Regions from separate parts of the Neorhizobium sp. LjRoot104 genome, predicted to be linked through region 3. Evidence: riboswitches for the same ligand, from Rfam matches in the RefSeq annotation. Region 3 holds a riboswitch; each other region holds the start of a gene.
The links. A riboswitch is a leader RNA that binds a small molecule or an ion and turns the genes downstream of it on or off. The one in region 3 is predicted to bind cobalamin.
Positions count from the first base shown of each region.

Region 1: it holds a riboswitch for cobalamin, as region 3 does, so the genes downstream of both, ACSQ8R_RS19140 (CbtB domain-containing protein) here and ACSQ8R_RS02145 (aromatic ring-hydroxylating oxygenase subunit alpha) in region 3, are expected to answer to the same signal.
Region 2: it holds a riboswitch for cobalamin, as region 3 does, so the genes downstream of both, bluB (5,6-dimethylbenzimidazole synthase) here and ACSQ8R_RS02145 (aromatic ring-hydroxylating oxygenase subunit alpha) in region 3, are expected to answer to the same signal.

Region 1 is NZ_CAXURS020000001.1:3,902,998-3,907,566, forward strand. It holds gene ACSQ8R_RS19125 (cobyric acid synthase) at 1-1,094, opposite strand, end outside; gene cobO (cob(I)yrinic acid a,c-diamide adenosyltransferase) at 1,098-1,712, opposite strand; gene ACSQ8R_RS19135 (CbtA family protein) at 1,709-2,473, opposite strand; gene ACSQ8R_RS19140 (CbtB domain-containing protein) at 2,486-2,662, opposite strand; cobalamin riboswitch at 2,700-2,928, opposite strand; cobalamin riboswitch at 2,988-3,194, shown strand; gene ACSQ8R_RS19145 (DUF1636 family protein) at 3,300-3,710, shown strand; gene cobW (cobalamin biosynthesis protein CobW) at 3,707-4,569, shown strand, end outside.
Region 2 is NZ_CAXURS020000001.1:1,529,717-1,534,285, reverse strand. It holds gene ACSQ8R_RS07850 (NADP-dependent malic enzyme) at 1-688, shown strand, start outside; gene ACSQ8R_RS07845 (hypothetical protein) at 829-1,530, shown strand; gene bluB (5,6-dimethylbenzimidazole synthase) at 1,531-2,217, opposite strand; cobalamin riboswitch at 2,299-2,486, opposite strand; gene ACSQ8R_RS07835 (TolB family protein) at 2,514-3,344, opposite strand; gene ACSQ8R_RS07830 (NAD+ synthase) at 3,361-4,569, opposite strand, start outside.
Region 3 is NZ_CAXURS020000001.1:446,866-451,434, reverse strand. It holds gene ACSQ8R_RS02155 (BA14K family protein) at 1-290, opposite strand, end outside; gene ACSQ8R_RS02150 (BA14K family protein) at 481-903, opposite strand; gene ACSQ8R_RS02145 (aromatic ring-hydroxylating oxygenase subunit alpha) at 1,011-2,255, opposite strand; cobalamin riboswitch at 2,357-2,587, opposite strand; gene ACSQ8R_RS02140 (DUF6656 family protein) at 2,753-3,367, shown strand; gene ACSQ8R_RS02135 (L-threonylcarbamoyladenylate synthase) at 3,401-4,378, shown strand; gene ACSQ8R_RS02130 (FAD-binding oxidoreductase) at 4,405-4,569, shown strand, end outside.

The DNA of each region.
Region 1 (4,569 bases), 3.5 Mb from region 3:
AACCCTTCGATCGACCCGGGCGGCCCTTCCGTTCCTTCCGGATCGGAGATGGTCTTTCCAAGCATCTGGTAGCCGCCACAGAGACCGAATACCCGACCGCCACGACGGACATGCGCGGCGATATCGACGTCGAAACCGGCTGCCTTCAGCGCCCGCAGATCGGATATCGTCGCCTTCGAACCAACCAGCAGCACCAGATCGCAGTCGCCGGGAATAACCTGCTCCGGCCTAACCCGGATCAGATCGACGTCGGGCTCCGCCTCCAGCGGATCGAGATCGTCGAAATTGGATATGTGCGACAGGATCGGCACCGCGATCCTGATCTTCGCGCCAGCCTTCCGCACCGAAGGCGCATTGAGGCCAAGCGCATCTTCGGCCGGAAGCCTGGCCGCATCGGCAAAATGCGGCAGCAAACCGATCGACTGCCAGCCAGTCAGATCACCGATCATCCGCATGCCGTCGGCAAACAGGGCCGGGTCGCCGCGAAACCGGTTGACGACAAACCCCCGGATCATCGCCGCATCGTCGGGATCGAGCACCAGCCTGGTGCCGGCAAGGCTGGCGATCACCCCGCCCCGGTCGATATCGCCGATCAGCACCACCGGCACGTCGGCGGCCCGGGCAAACCCCATATTGGCGATGTCGTTGTGGCGAAGATTGATTTCGGATGCGCTGCCGGCGCCTTCGACCAGGACGAGATCGGCCTGATTGCGGAGAATATCGAAACTCTCCAGAACCCGCGGCATCAGTTTCGGCTTGAGCATCTGGTATTCGGCGGCCTTTGCATTGCCTTCGACCCTGCCCTGCACAACCACCTGCGCACCCACCTCGCTCTGCGGCTTCAGGAGTACGGGGTTCATGTGGACGCTGAGCGGCACGCCGGCGGCGCGTGCCTGCAGCGCCTGCGCCCGGCCGATCTCGCCGCCATCGGCGGTCACCGCTGCATTGTTCGACATGTTCTGCGGCTTGAACGGCATGATCTTCAGGCCACGCAGCTTGTAGGCACGGGCAAGTCCGGCCACGACCAGCGACTTGCCCACATCCGAACCCGTTCCCTGAAACATCAGCGCCCGAGCTGGCTTGATCCCGGTCATAGTCTAGAACTCGATGCCGGCCTGGGCCTTCACGCCCGCCTTGAAGTGGTGCTTGACCAGCGTCATCTCGGTCACCATGTCGGCCGCCTCGATCAGCGCCGGCTTGGCATTGCGGCCGGTGACGACCACATGCAGGTCCGGCCGCCGCGCCTGCAGCGCGGCGACGATCTTGTCGAGATCCAGGTAATCGTAACGGAGCGCGATGTTGAGCTCATCGAGGATGACGAGCCCGATCGTCTCGTCCGCCATCAGCTCGATCGCCTTTTCCCAGGCCTTTTCCGCCGCAGCGACATCCCGCTTCAGGTCCTGGGTCTCCCAGGTAAAGCCCTCGCCCATCGTGTGCCAGACGACACGATCGCCGAAGACGGCAAGCGCCGGCTGCTCGCCGGTAGACCAGGCACCCTTGATGAACTGCACGACACCGACCCGGCGATTGTTGCCGAGCATGCGCAGCGCCAGGCCGAAGGCGGCGGTGGATTTGCCCTTGCCGGATCCGGTATGGACGATGAGAAGCCCCTTTTCCTGGGTCTTCTCCGCCACTTCCGCATCCTGAACCGCCTTGCGGTTCGCCATCTTGGCGCGATGACGTTCGACGGAAGCCTCGTCGATCTCCTTCACCGGGAAGCGAGCTTCGCCGGAGATCCGGCAGAAGCTTCCTCGCCGGCGCGGAATTTTTCGCGCACTACGCCGGCAAGCGCACCGAGCACCGCCCAGAACACCAGGTTGGTCGCATAAACGGCGTTGACGAAGCGGGCATAAAGATCCATCGGGACGGCCGTTTCATGGCTCGGCGGCAGCGGCGCGCCGATGAGATGCGGCGCGATCAGAAGCACGATCGCAAGCGCTGCGAACACGGCCGAGCGGGTATAGACGAGCAAGCCCAGACCCACTGCCGTGCAGACTGCCGTCGAGACCCACCAGATCTGGCGCGGACCGAGCTCGGCGGCCGGCATGCCGGGCAGTTCCGGCGGCAGGCCGAGGCCCGGTGCGAGGATGACGACGAGGAAGCCGGCAATGCCGAACATCAAGCCACCGCGCCAGCCCCGGAACCCGCCGAATGCCTCCGAAGCGGCGACGAGGACGAGAGCGAAACCGATGCCCGACAGCATGTCCGCGGCGAGCGTATAGATGAAGCGCTCGAAGCCATCGGCCGGAGCCCAGGCTTCGTCATCATGGTGGTGGTCGGCAGCAGGCGCCGCCGCACCGGCCGCTGCGGGCGCCGCGTCATGGCTGTGAGCGGCCTCACCGCCGGCATTTTCAAACACCTCCGCCTGCAGGATCAGCGGTACCGTGGAGAAGCTCTGCATCACGGTGAGCAGCAGCCCGGACAAAAGCCCGGCGATCACCGCCGTGAAGACGATGTTACGAAACAACGACATTGGGAGAACTCCTCAGTGGCAGGGGAAGGCGAGCGAGTGGCGCGTGTCATGCGCGGCATTGTGGACGACTTCCAGATGCGAGAAGCCGACAAAGCCGACGATGAACAGGCCGAGCAGGGCCGTCATGCTGAGGGGAATGATCTTCGAAGCGGAAATGCCGACTGCAGTTGCGGCAGAATTTTGTACCATGGTCTCGTCCTTTCGCCCTCCACCCGAGGGCCGTTCACGTTCTTTGCCGCCTCTGGCAGGTCTCCTGGCTCGCGGATCGGACGCCTTCTCCCGCCTTCCCAGGATACCGTTGGCCGGATTTCCCAGTGGCTTGACGGCCGAACGACCGTTTTGGGCAAAGACTTTCCGCTTACAGTTGCGGGGGCAGCCGCGGGTTGGACGGTAAATTTCCGTCGCACCGCATTCCCTCTAAAACCCTTTCGGGCACCATAGGCTCGGTCACTATAGACGAATTCGGCGTCACGGCAATCGCCTTTGCGACGCATTGACATGGGCCAGCGACCGGGCTTAGTTGAAAGGAGATGGTCCCTTTCCGGCAACGGGGAGGGCTAAGAGAGAATGCGGTGCGATCCCTTTTTCAGGATCAATGCCGCGGCTGCCCCCGCAACTGTAGGCGGCGAGCCACTTGCCGAGAGGCCACTGGGAAACCGGGAAGGCAGGCAAATGGCGGCGACCCGTGAGCCAGGAGACCTGCCGTCCGACAATTCTGCTTCACCGGGCGGGGTGCTCCGGAGGAAGTTTTTCGATCACCGCAGGCGGTTTCAGCCTCCTGCTCCGCGCCCCGATTTTTCGACCCCGGCGGGAACGCGGCTGACCGATGAGTGACCACCGACCAGATGATCCGGCGACCGCCAGCCCTGCGGATGTGACGATTTTCGTCTGCACCAATTGCCGCGACGAAACAGATAGCGAGGTCCGGCCGGGTATCGCACTGATCGCGGCGTTGCGCGAGGCGGCCGCGGGCAAGCCGCTTGCGGTCAAGCCCGTCACCTGCCTTGCCAATTGCGAAAAAAGCCCGAGCGCTGCCTTCAACCACCGCAGCGGCTGGTCCTATGTCTTCGGCCATCTGTCGCTCGACAATGTCGAGGATATCGTCACCGGCGCAATGATGCTGGCCGAGGACGAGCGCGGTTTCCTTCCCCTTCGCGGCCGCCCCACCTGCCTGCGCGGCAAGGGCATGACGGCCCGCATCCCACCCTTTCATCATCACGAGGACATGCCATCATGAGCGTTTCGTTCGACCGCGTTCCCTGCACCGTCGTTACCGGGTTTCTGGGGGCCGGCAAGACCACGCTGATCCGCAACCTGATCGAGAACCTGAAGGGCAAGCGGCTGGCGATCATCGTCAACGAGTTCGGCGATGTCGGCATCGACGGCGACGTGCTGAAGGGCTGCGGCATCGAAAGCTGCCCGGAAGACAACATCATCGAACTCGCCAATGGCTGCATCTGCTGCACCGTGGCCGATGATTTCGTACCGGCGATCGACCAAATTCTGGCCATGGAGCAGCGTGTCGACCACATCCTCATCGAGACCTCCGGCCTCGCGCTGCCGAAGCCTCTCGTCCAGGCCTTCCAGTGGCCGGACGTGAAAGCGCGGGTGACGGTTGACGCTGTGATTGCCGTGGTGGACGGGCTGGCGCTCGCCGAAGGCCGCGTCGCCGACGACCATGAGGCGCTCGAAGCCCAGCGCCAGGCGGACGGCTCGATCGACCATGACGATCCGGTCGAGGAAGTGTTCGAGGACCAGGTGGCCTGCGCCGACATGATCGTGCTCACCAAGAGCGACCTTCTCGACGCCGCCGGCCTCGCGACCGCCAGGGATCGCGTTTCGGCGCATCTGCCGCGCGCCGTGAAAATCGTCTCGGCCGCCAATGGCGCCATCGATCCGGCGGTGCTGATCGGCCTCGGCCTCGCCGTCGAGGACGACATCGAAAACCGCAAGACCCATCACGACGACGAACTGGACCACGATCACGACGATTTCGACAGCTTCGTCGTCGATTTGGCCGCGGTCACGGATGCCGAACAGCTTGCCGCCCGTATCTCCGCGACGGCGGAAGCAGAGAACGTGCTGCGCATAAAAGG
Region 2 (4,569 bases), 1.1 Mb from region 3:
CAACAACACGGTGATCGGCGCGCTCGCGGTCAAGCGCGGCGATGCGGATGCGCTGATCTGCGGCGTCGAAGGCCGTTACGACAAGCATCTCAGCGACGTGAACCAGATCATCGGCAAGCGGCCGGACGTCTGCGCCTTCTCGGGCCTCAGCCTGGTGATCTCCCAGCGCGGTGCGATGTTCTTCACCGACACTTTCGTCAACTACAACCCGTCCGCGCAGGAGATCGCCGAGATCACGGTTCTCGCGGCCGAGGAAATCCGCCGGTTCGGCATCACTCCGAAGGCGGCGCTGATCTGCCATTCGAATTTCGGCTCGCGCGATTCGGAAAGCGCCCAGAAGATGCGGGCTGCCCTGAAGCTGGTGCGCCAGCGTGCGCCGGAACTCGAAGTCGACGGCGAAATGCAGGGCGGCTCCGCCCTGTCCGAAACGCTGCGCAAGCGGGCCATGCCGAACAGCTCGCTCACCGGCGAAGCCAACCTGCTGGTCTTCCCGAACCTCGACGCGGCAAACATCTCGCTCGGCCTCGTGCGCAACCTGACGGACGCCCTGCATGTCGGGCCCATCCTTCTCGGGGCGGCCCGGCCGGCGCATATCCTGTCGTCCTCGGTCACGTCGCGCGGCGTGGTGAACATGGCGGCCCTGGCCGTCGTGGAAGCATCGCAGCCAAATTTACAAATTCAATCTTAAGTTGTTTAAACTCGCGATTGGCGTGAGCCCCGTTGGGGGCTCACACCGTATCTGAGATCTGTTTTCACATGCGGTGATCGCCGCTTTATGAGATTGTCAACCGGCACGTTCCATGATGCCATCTCCAAACTCTGGAGAGGATGCCGGAATTGCCGATCCCGCTTCGCGGCCTGCTGACCATACCGCTGTTTTTCCTGCCTGCCGCAGCGCTGGCGGGGGACCCCGCCGTTTGCGCGGCGCTTTACCGGAAACTTGGCAATAGCCCGCAGATCATCGGCAGCACGTCCGCGGCACGCAGCTATGCCCAGCAGCTCGGCGAATACAATACCGATATCCGGGAGCTCAGGATCGACATGCGCCGCGCCGGTTGCGGCAATGGCAGCGTCGTGGTTTTGGGCGGCCCGAATGCCGAGGTCTGCGGCCAGATGCGGGATGCGCTGGACAGAATGGAGCAGAGCCGCGATGCGCTGGCGGCGGAACGGAATAGTTCGCGGCAGATGATCCTGCCCTCGGAAGAGCGGAATGCCATTCTCGCCGCCATTCGCGAACAGCGCTGCATCCCCTCTTTCGAACCGCTGCCGCCTGTTATCGACGATCGGCGAAAGGTGCCGGGGATCGAACTTCCGAAGGAAGAGCAGCCCTATTCCGGGATCACCAACCTGCGCACCCGCCCGCCACAAAAGCCACAGGCAGCCGCCGTCCAGCCGCCGATACTCACACCGCCACCGGAGCGGGCCTACGATCCGAACAGGAAGGTGCGCACCGTCGGGCCGACCTTCCTGCCCGACGAGAGTATCGATCTCAGCAATCCGAAATCGGCAGGACCGCAGCCGCAGCAATAGTCAGCGGTTCTCCCATCGGTCATGAAACACCAGTTCGTCCAGAGTCAGGCGCTGGCGCCAGCCCTTGAGCGCCAGCTCCGGCTCGCCATAGAGCCGATCGACGTAACCGAGGCAGAGCCAGGCGATGATCTCGATGCGGTCGGGAATGCCAAGCAGCCCGCGCACGTCCTCGTCGTGAAAGATGCTGACCCAGCCGACGCCGACGCCTTCGGCCCTGGCCGCAAGCCAGAGGTTCTGCACGGCGCAGACGGTCGAATAGGCGTCCATGCGCGAATTGTGGGTACGGCCGAGCACAACCGGGCCGGCGCGATCGGGATCGCAGGTGACGCAGATCGACAGTGGCGCCTTGCGGATGCCTTCGAGCTTGAGACTGCGATAGAGGTCGCGGCTTTCATCCGGAAACATCTCCGCGGCTTCGTCATTGGCGCGCGAGAAGGCGGTCCATGCGGCCTCCCGCACCGCCTGATCGCGGATGAGGATGAAATTCCAGGGCTGCATGAAGCCGACGGAGGGAGCTGCATGCGCAGCGCCAAGCAGTCGCCTTACCAGGTCGTCCGGCAGCGGATCGGGCAGGAACTGGTCGCGCACGTCGCGGCGGGTCTCGATCGCCCGATAAACGGCCGTACGTTCGGCCTTGGAAAATTCACCGGCGGGCCGCAAGGCATGCGCAAAAGGGTCAGGTCGCATCGTTTATCCCCAACAATGCCGTCGCTCCCCAGCCTTTCGGAAGCAAGGAGAGGTCCGAAACCTTGCCGCCGTCCGCGCGGGTTCGGTCTATCGTGTCAGGCCGGTCTTCTGACTTGGCTTCGTCCGCCTCCCGCCGCGGCCTTCCCGGTTTCCCAGTGGCTGAATTCCTGCGGCCGGGCGTCCACCTCACAGCGTTGGGCACGTTCCGGTTCCACCCCGGATTCCCGATTCTCCGGCTTGTCGCCGGCACCTGACCGGATCAGTTATGCCCCTACCCAGTCTTCGCCGCAAGACGCTCATGCGACAGGGAAATAGCGTACATAGACGAATTCATCACCATCCGGCGACCAGTTGGGCGAGTTCATCGTGCCCTGCCCGCCGAAGAGATCGAACAGCGTCTCGGCATTGCCGCCGTCGATGTCCATCAGCCGGACGCGGACGTCGAGATCACGCGGATGGTCGAGGACATCGGCGTCGTAGGAGATGAAGACGATCTTGTCACCCTTCGGCGACGGATGTGGAAACCAGTCGCCGTAATCGCTGTCGGTGATCCGCTCCGCCGGACCACCGGCGGCCGGAACGCGCCAGATCTGCATGAGCCCGCTGCGGCTGGAGTTGAAATAGATCCACTTGCCGTCGGGCGAATAATCCGGCCCGTCATTGCGGCCCTCGCCAAAGGTCAGCCTGGTCTCCTCACCGCCTTCGATACCGATCGTATAAATGTCGAATTCGTCGCCGCGGATGCCGCAATAGGCGAAGCTTTTTCCGTCGGGCGACCAGCCATGCCAGTAGGACGGCAGGTTCCGGGTCACTAGCCTCGGTACACCGCCACCGACGGGAAGCACATAGATCGCCGACTTGCCGAACTCCACCTTGTCGGAAATGGCGATCAGCGAACCGTCAGGCGAAATGCCGTGGTCGTTGTTGCATTGCAGGGCAAAGCCCGTATCGACAAGTTGCGGACCGCCGTCACCGTCCGGTGACAGCCGATAGATCAGGCCCTCGCTGTTCAGCATCAGATATTGCCCGTCCGGAGACCAGTTGGGCGCCTCGAACAGGGCTTCCGTCTGCCAGACCACCCGCATCGTCCGGCTTCGGATGTTGAAGATCTCGACCGAGCTGCGCAGGGCCATGATCCCTCTCCTACCGGTCCCGGAACCGGTTGGTGATCGGGTAACGCCGGTCGCGGCCGAAATTCTTCTTGGTGATTTTTACCCCGGGCGCCGATTGCCGCCGCTTGTATTCGGCGAGATACAGGAGGTGCTCGATCCGGTGCACGGTGGCGATATCATGCCCGCGGGCGATGATCTCCTCGGTGCCCATCTCCAGCTCGACAAGGCATTCCAGGATATCGTCGAGTACCGGATAGGGCGGCAGCGAATCCTGGTCGGTCTGGTTGGGCCGAAGTTCCGCGGATGGGGCCTTGGAGATGATGTTCTTCGGGATCACCTCGCCGCTCGGGCCGAGCGCCGTCGGCGGCAGGTGTTGGTTGCGCCAAGCGGACAGCGCATAGACCTGCATCTTGTAGAGGTCCTTGATCGGGTTGAAGCCGCCGTTCATGTCGCCGTAGAGGGTGGCGTAACCGACCGACATTTCCGACTTGTTGCCGGTCGTCACCACCATCGAGCCGAACTTGTTGGAGATCGCCATCAGGATCGTGCCGCGGGCGCGGCTCTGGAGGTTCTCCTCGGTAATGCCCTCCTCGGTTACCTCGAACAGTTCGGCCAGCGCCGACGAAAAGCCGTCCACCGGCTCGGCGATCTGCACGATGTCGTAACGGCAGCCGAGCGCCCTGGCGCAATCGGCGGCGTCCTTCAGCGAGTCCTCCGACGTATAGCGATAGGGCAGCATCACCGTGCGCACCCTCTCCTCGCCGAGCGCATCGACGGCGATCGCCGCGCAGATCGCGCTGTCGATACCACCGGACAGGCCGAGCACGACCGACTTGAAGCCGTTCTTGTTGACGTAATCGCGGAAACCGAGAAGGCAGGCGCGGTAATCCGCCTCCTCCTTTTCCGGAATGCGCGCCATCGGCCCTCGGGCGCAATGCCAGGTCTCGCCAATCCGTCTCCACTCGGTGACGGCAACGGCCGGCTCGAACTGGCTCATCTGGAAGGCAAGCGACTTGTCCACATTGAAGGCGAAGCTGGCGCCGTCGAAGACCAGTTCGTCCTGGCCGCCGAGCTGAGCCGCATAGATCATCGGCAGGCCGGTCTCGATCACCTGCTTCAGGACGACCTGGTGGCGGATATCCACCTTGCCGCGATAATAGGGCGAACCGTTCGGCACCAGCAGGATTTCCGCGCCGCTCTCCGACAGCGTCTCGCAGACGCCGAGATCGCCCCAGATGTC
Region 3 (4,569 bases):
TGGGCAGCGATGGCGCCGCCGATCAGGGCGCCGGCACCGAATGCCGCCAGCGGAAACCAGTAACCGTTGTGGCGGCGATAGCCCGGACGGTAGTCGCGATAACCGCGATGCCCACGATACCAGCCGCCGCCATGACGACGGTACTGCACGAGGGTGACCTCCGCATTGGCGTTCGTTTCGATCCCGGCGGCCGGAGCGGCCGGCAGCGGCATCGCCTGAGCCGGCATCAGAGAGCCGGCGAGAACGGCAACGGAGATGCCCGCAACCGCGATGTTCTTCAAAAGAGTCATGTTCAGTCCCCAGATCCCTTGTCCATGTTTCAATTTTCGACAGCCACTTGTTTTAATATGCAGCGGATTTGAAATTTGCCGAGACCTTAGGAAGTTCATCCTGAATGCGCAATTAACGGGCCCCGCGACGAAGCAAGCCCGGTTGCGGCTTGTCCGCGACCGGGCTTGGCTTCAGATGAACGATGCGTGCTTATCTGTAAGGCGAGATGCAGCGTGCCCGCACGCCGGCGCGCGGCACATAGGTGTCGTCCCAGGCGCGGTAGGTGCGATAACGGCTTTCACACCAGGCGACGTGCCGGTTCGAATACTGCGCGCGGGGGGCTTGAATAGCACCACCGATGATCGCGCCGGCACCGAAGGCCGCCAGCGGGAACCAGAAACCGTTGTGATAGCGATAGCCGGCGCGACGGTCACGGTAACCGCGATGACCCCTGTACCAGCCGTAGCGGTCACGCCGGAAGTCGCGACGGTACTGGACATTGGTGACATCGCCCGCGGCCGAAATGCCGGAGGGAGGAGCCGGCATCTGAATGGCCTGCGCTGGCACAAGCCCGGCAAACGTGGTCGCGACGGCAACTGCCACCGCTGTCAGGCGTAGACGAAATGCGTTCATGCGGGGTGTTTCCTCATCTGATTTTTAATCAGAAAACAACGCCGGACGAAGCAATCGGTTCCTGGAGGCAGGCCAGGCGCCGATCAACGCCGATCACGAGCTGGCGATCATGCGACGATCGAAAGCTTCGCCTGGTCGCCCTGCAGCCGGTTCACCATGAAGTTCGAATACCATTCGACGAACTGCATGACGCCACCCTCGTGGAGCACGGAATAGGGACCCGGCTCATAGGCGGGCGAGCGGATGCCGAAGGCGTTTTCCTCGACGATCTGGCGGTCCTGGTCGTTGGTCATGTTCCAGACATGCGTCAGCTCTTCGAGATTGTAGTCGACGCCCTCGACCGCATCCTTGTGAACAAGCCATTTGGTGGTGACCGCCGTTTCCTCCGGCCCGAGCGGGGTGACGCGGAACGAGATCGCGTGGTCGCCGAGAATGTGGTTCCAGCTGCTCGGATAGTGGAAGAGCAGCATGGTGCCGATCGAATTGATCGTCACGTCGTCCGAGAGCTTGCGCTGCACGGCGTTGCGGCCGCTCATCGTGTAGCTCTCGGCATCCTCGATCAGCGGCATGCGCGCGACGCGGAACTGGCCGGTTTCGTCCATGCGGAATTCGCTCGGCAACCCCGCCTCCTCGCAGCGCTGCCAATGGGCGGCGATGACAGGATCGTCCTTGGCACCCTGGACGCCGGTCGCGGTCGGCGATTCCGGATAGGTGCGGCAGAGTTCCGGATGGTTCGCGGCGCAGTGGTAGCACTCGCGGTTGTTTTCCCAGACGAGCTTCCAGTTGCCCTTCTCGATGATCGTCGACTGGTGCGCGACCTTGGCTTCCGACAGGCGATGCGGGGCCAGATAGGGTTCGATCGCGGCGCGGACCGGCGCGAAATCAGGCGCTTCGTTGGCAAGGCAGATGAAGATGTAGCCGGCGACGCTCTCGCAATGGACCTTCTTCATGCTGAACTGGGTCTTGTCGAAATCCTGGCCCATCTGGCGGCCGACCAGAAGCGAGCCGTCCAGCTCGTAGGTCCATTGATGGTAGGGACATACGAGCCGGACCGCCGAGCCATGCTCCTTGGTGCAGACGCGGCTGCCGCGATGGCGGCAGGTATTGTGCAGCGCGCGGATCTGGTTGTCGCGACCGCGCACGACGACCACCGGATAATCGCCGATCTGCAGGGTGAAATAGGCTCCGGCCTTCGGCAGCTCGCAATCATGTCCGACGAACAGCCAGTCGCGATACCAGATCATTTCCAGATCGAGCTTGAAATAGGCGGGATCGGTATAGAAGGGCTGCTCGAGGCTGAAGCCTTCACGACGGTTCTTGAGCTGCCGCAGGGCCTGATTGCGAATTTCCATATTACCTTCCTCGTCAATGTGGACAGCGGAAGGACATGGAAATGCCGGCCGGCCTGAAAGCCCGCGCAACACCCTGTCCCGAACGCCCGCCGCGTCCGGTCGTCATCTTTTGTCCCGAGGCTGGTTTCCGGGCTCAGGAGCTTGTCCCTGGGAGGGACCGGCTCGGCGCCTTCCCGGGCGGCCTTTGCGGCTCTTTCCCAGTGGCTCATGCCGTGCCTTGTTGCTCCACCACCGTTGCGGGGGCAGCGCCGGATCGGATTTTGAAAACCCCTGCCGGCTTCCCAATTCTCCGCCTTCCCTAGTCAGGCGGCACCTCAAGATCGAGGCGGATATAACCATCGAGCGAGCGTGTCGCATAGGCAACATTGCGACATCGGCAACCGCGTTGGCGACAGCGGCGAAACGGCCCAGAATGCAACACTCCAGCTCCGCGAAAGCGAAACCTGTCATTAAGGGATAAGCCATAAAATCCCGGCGTGAATGGGAGCGACGCCACCGTGCAGGCCAAGGGAAAGATCCGTTATTACAAAGCTCCTCCACCAACGCCTCCAGCGCCGGTGGTGGCAAAGACCGCGTCCCATTCCGAATTCCTCCGGACAGGGCGCATCGCCCGCTACAATCCGATCTGGCTGCCGGAAGAGCGTCGCTACCTCACCCACACCGAAGTCGCAGAGCGCACGGGCAAAAGGCTCGAGGCCGCCGGTGAAACGAGCCACAACCGGATCAACTCCTTCCACCGCTCGATCCAGTTCCCGAAGATCATCTTTCACCACACGCTCGATGAGCGGCCGCATCTCGGCTATTGCCACGTCACTGCGGCGAGAACGCTTCTTCCGCGCGGCGTCCCGGTGAGCTGGTCGTTCTATATCGCCAACTTCTTCTCCAAGATCGGCGAGGAGGAAACCTTCTTCGAGCATATCAGCCCGGCCTATTCACGTATGTACTTTGCCGTCGCGGTCGAACGCGAGGCAGGTCAGCCGCTGCAGATCAACCGCACGATCCGCAAGAACGGCCTGCTGTTCCAGACCAACGATCCGATGGAAGCCATCAAGAACGTCCTGATGCTCGGCACTTCCAACGAAATGCTTCGCGAGATCATCAAAAGGCTTTGAAGACGCCACGGGCCGCGTTATTGACGGGCGGACATGACGGCTCAAATCATCGACATCACCCGGGATCATGACGGCGCGCTCGCCCAAGCCTGCGCCGTGCTTGGCGACGGGCTTCCCGTCGCGATCCCGACCGAGACGGTCTACGGGCTTGCGGCGGATGCCACCAATCCCGCCGCCATCACGCGCATTTACGAGACCAAGGGCCGGCCGCGCTTCAATCCGCTGATCTGCCACATGTCGGATCTCGACATGGCCGAGCGTTACGCCGTCTTCGACCCGATCTCGCGCAGGCTTGCCGGAGCTTTCTGGCCAGGGCCTCTTACCCTGATCCTTCGCCTGAAGCCCGAAAGCGGCATCCACGCGCTGGCGACGGCCGGGCTCGATACGGTCGGCATCCGGCTCCCCAAGGGTTTCGCCTCCGAACTGATCCGCGCCTTCGGCAAGCCGCTCGCGGCTCCCAGCGCCAATACGTCCGGCAAGGTGAGCCCGACCAGCGCAGCCCACGTCGCCGACGATCTGGGCGACAAGCTGGCGTTGATCATCGACGGCGGCGCGGCCCCGGTCGGTGTGGAATCGACCATCGTTCGGGTCGAGAACGGAGTGATCCGGCTGCTGCGGCCAGGCGGGGTAGCCGCGGAAGAGATCGAGAAGGCGACCGGGCTTGCGGTGATCCGGCCGGAGGGACCGACGGCAATCATCGAGGCTCCCGGCATGCTGGCCTCTCATTATGCGCCGGGTGCAGCGGTCAGGCTCAACGCCGACCATGTCGAGGCGGGCGAGGCATTGATCCGGCTCGGTTCGGCCCCGGTCAGGGGAATGAAACTCGCCGCAGCGGTTTTTGACCTGAGCCCGTCCGGCGACCTTGCGCAGGCGGCGGCAAACCTGTTCGATTACCTGAAGCGCGCCGACGCCACCGGCGCCGTCAGTATCGCCGTCACGCCCATTCCCGACCATGGGCTCGGCGAGGCCATCAACGACCGGCTGGCAAGGGCGGCCGCCCCCCGGGAATAAGCCGGGGCTAATAGGAGGAGACGCTTATGGACATTTCAGGGCCGAAACCAGAGCTTCTCGACCGCTTCGCGGCGATCGTCGGCGAGAACCACGTCCTGCGCGATGCCCGCGATCTTGCGCCTCATCTCATCGAGGGCCGCGGGCTCTACAAAGGTTCGTCGCCCATGCTCCTGAAGCCGGGTTCGGTCGAG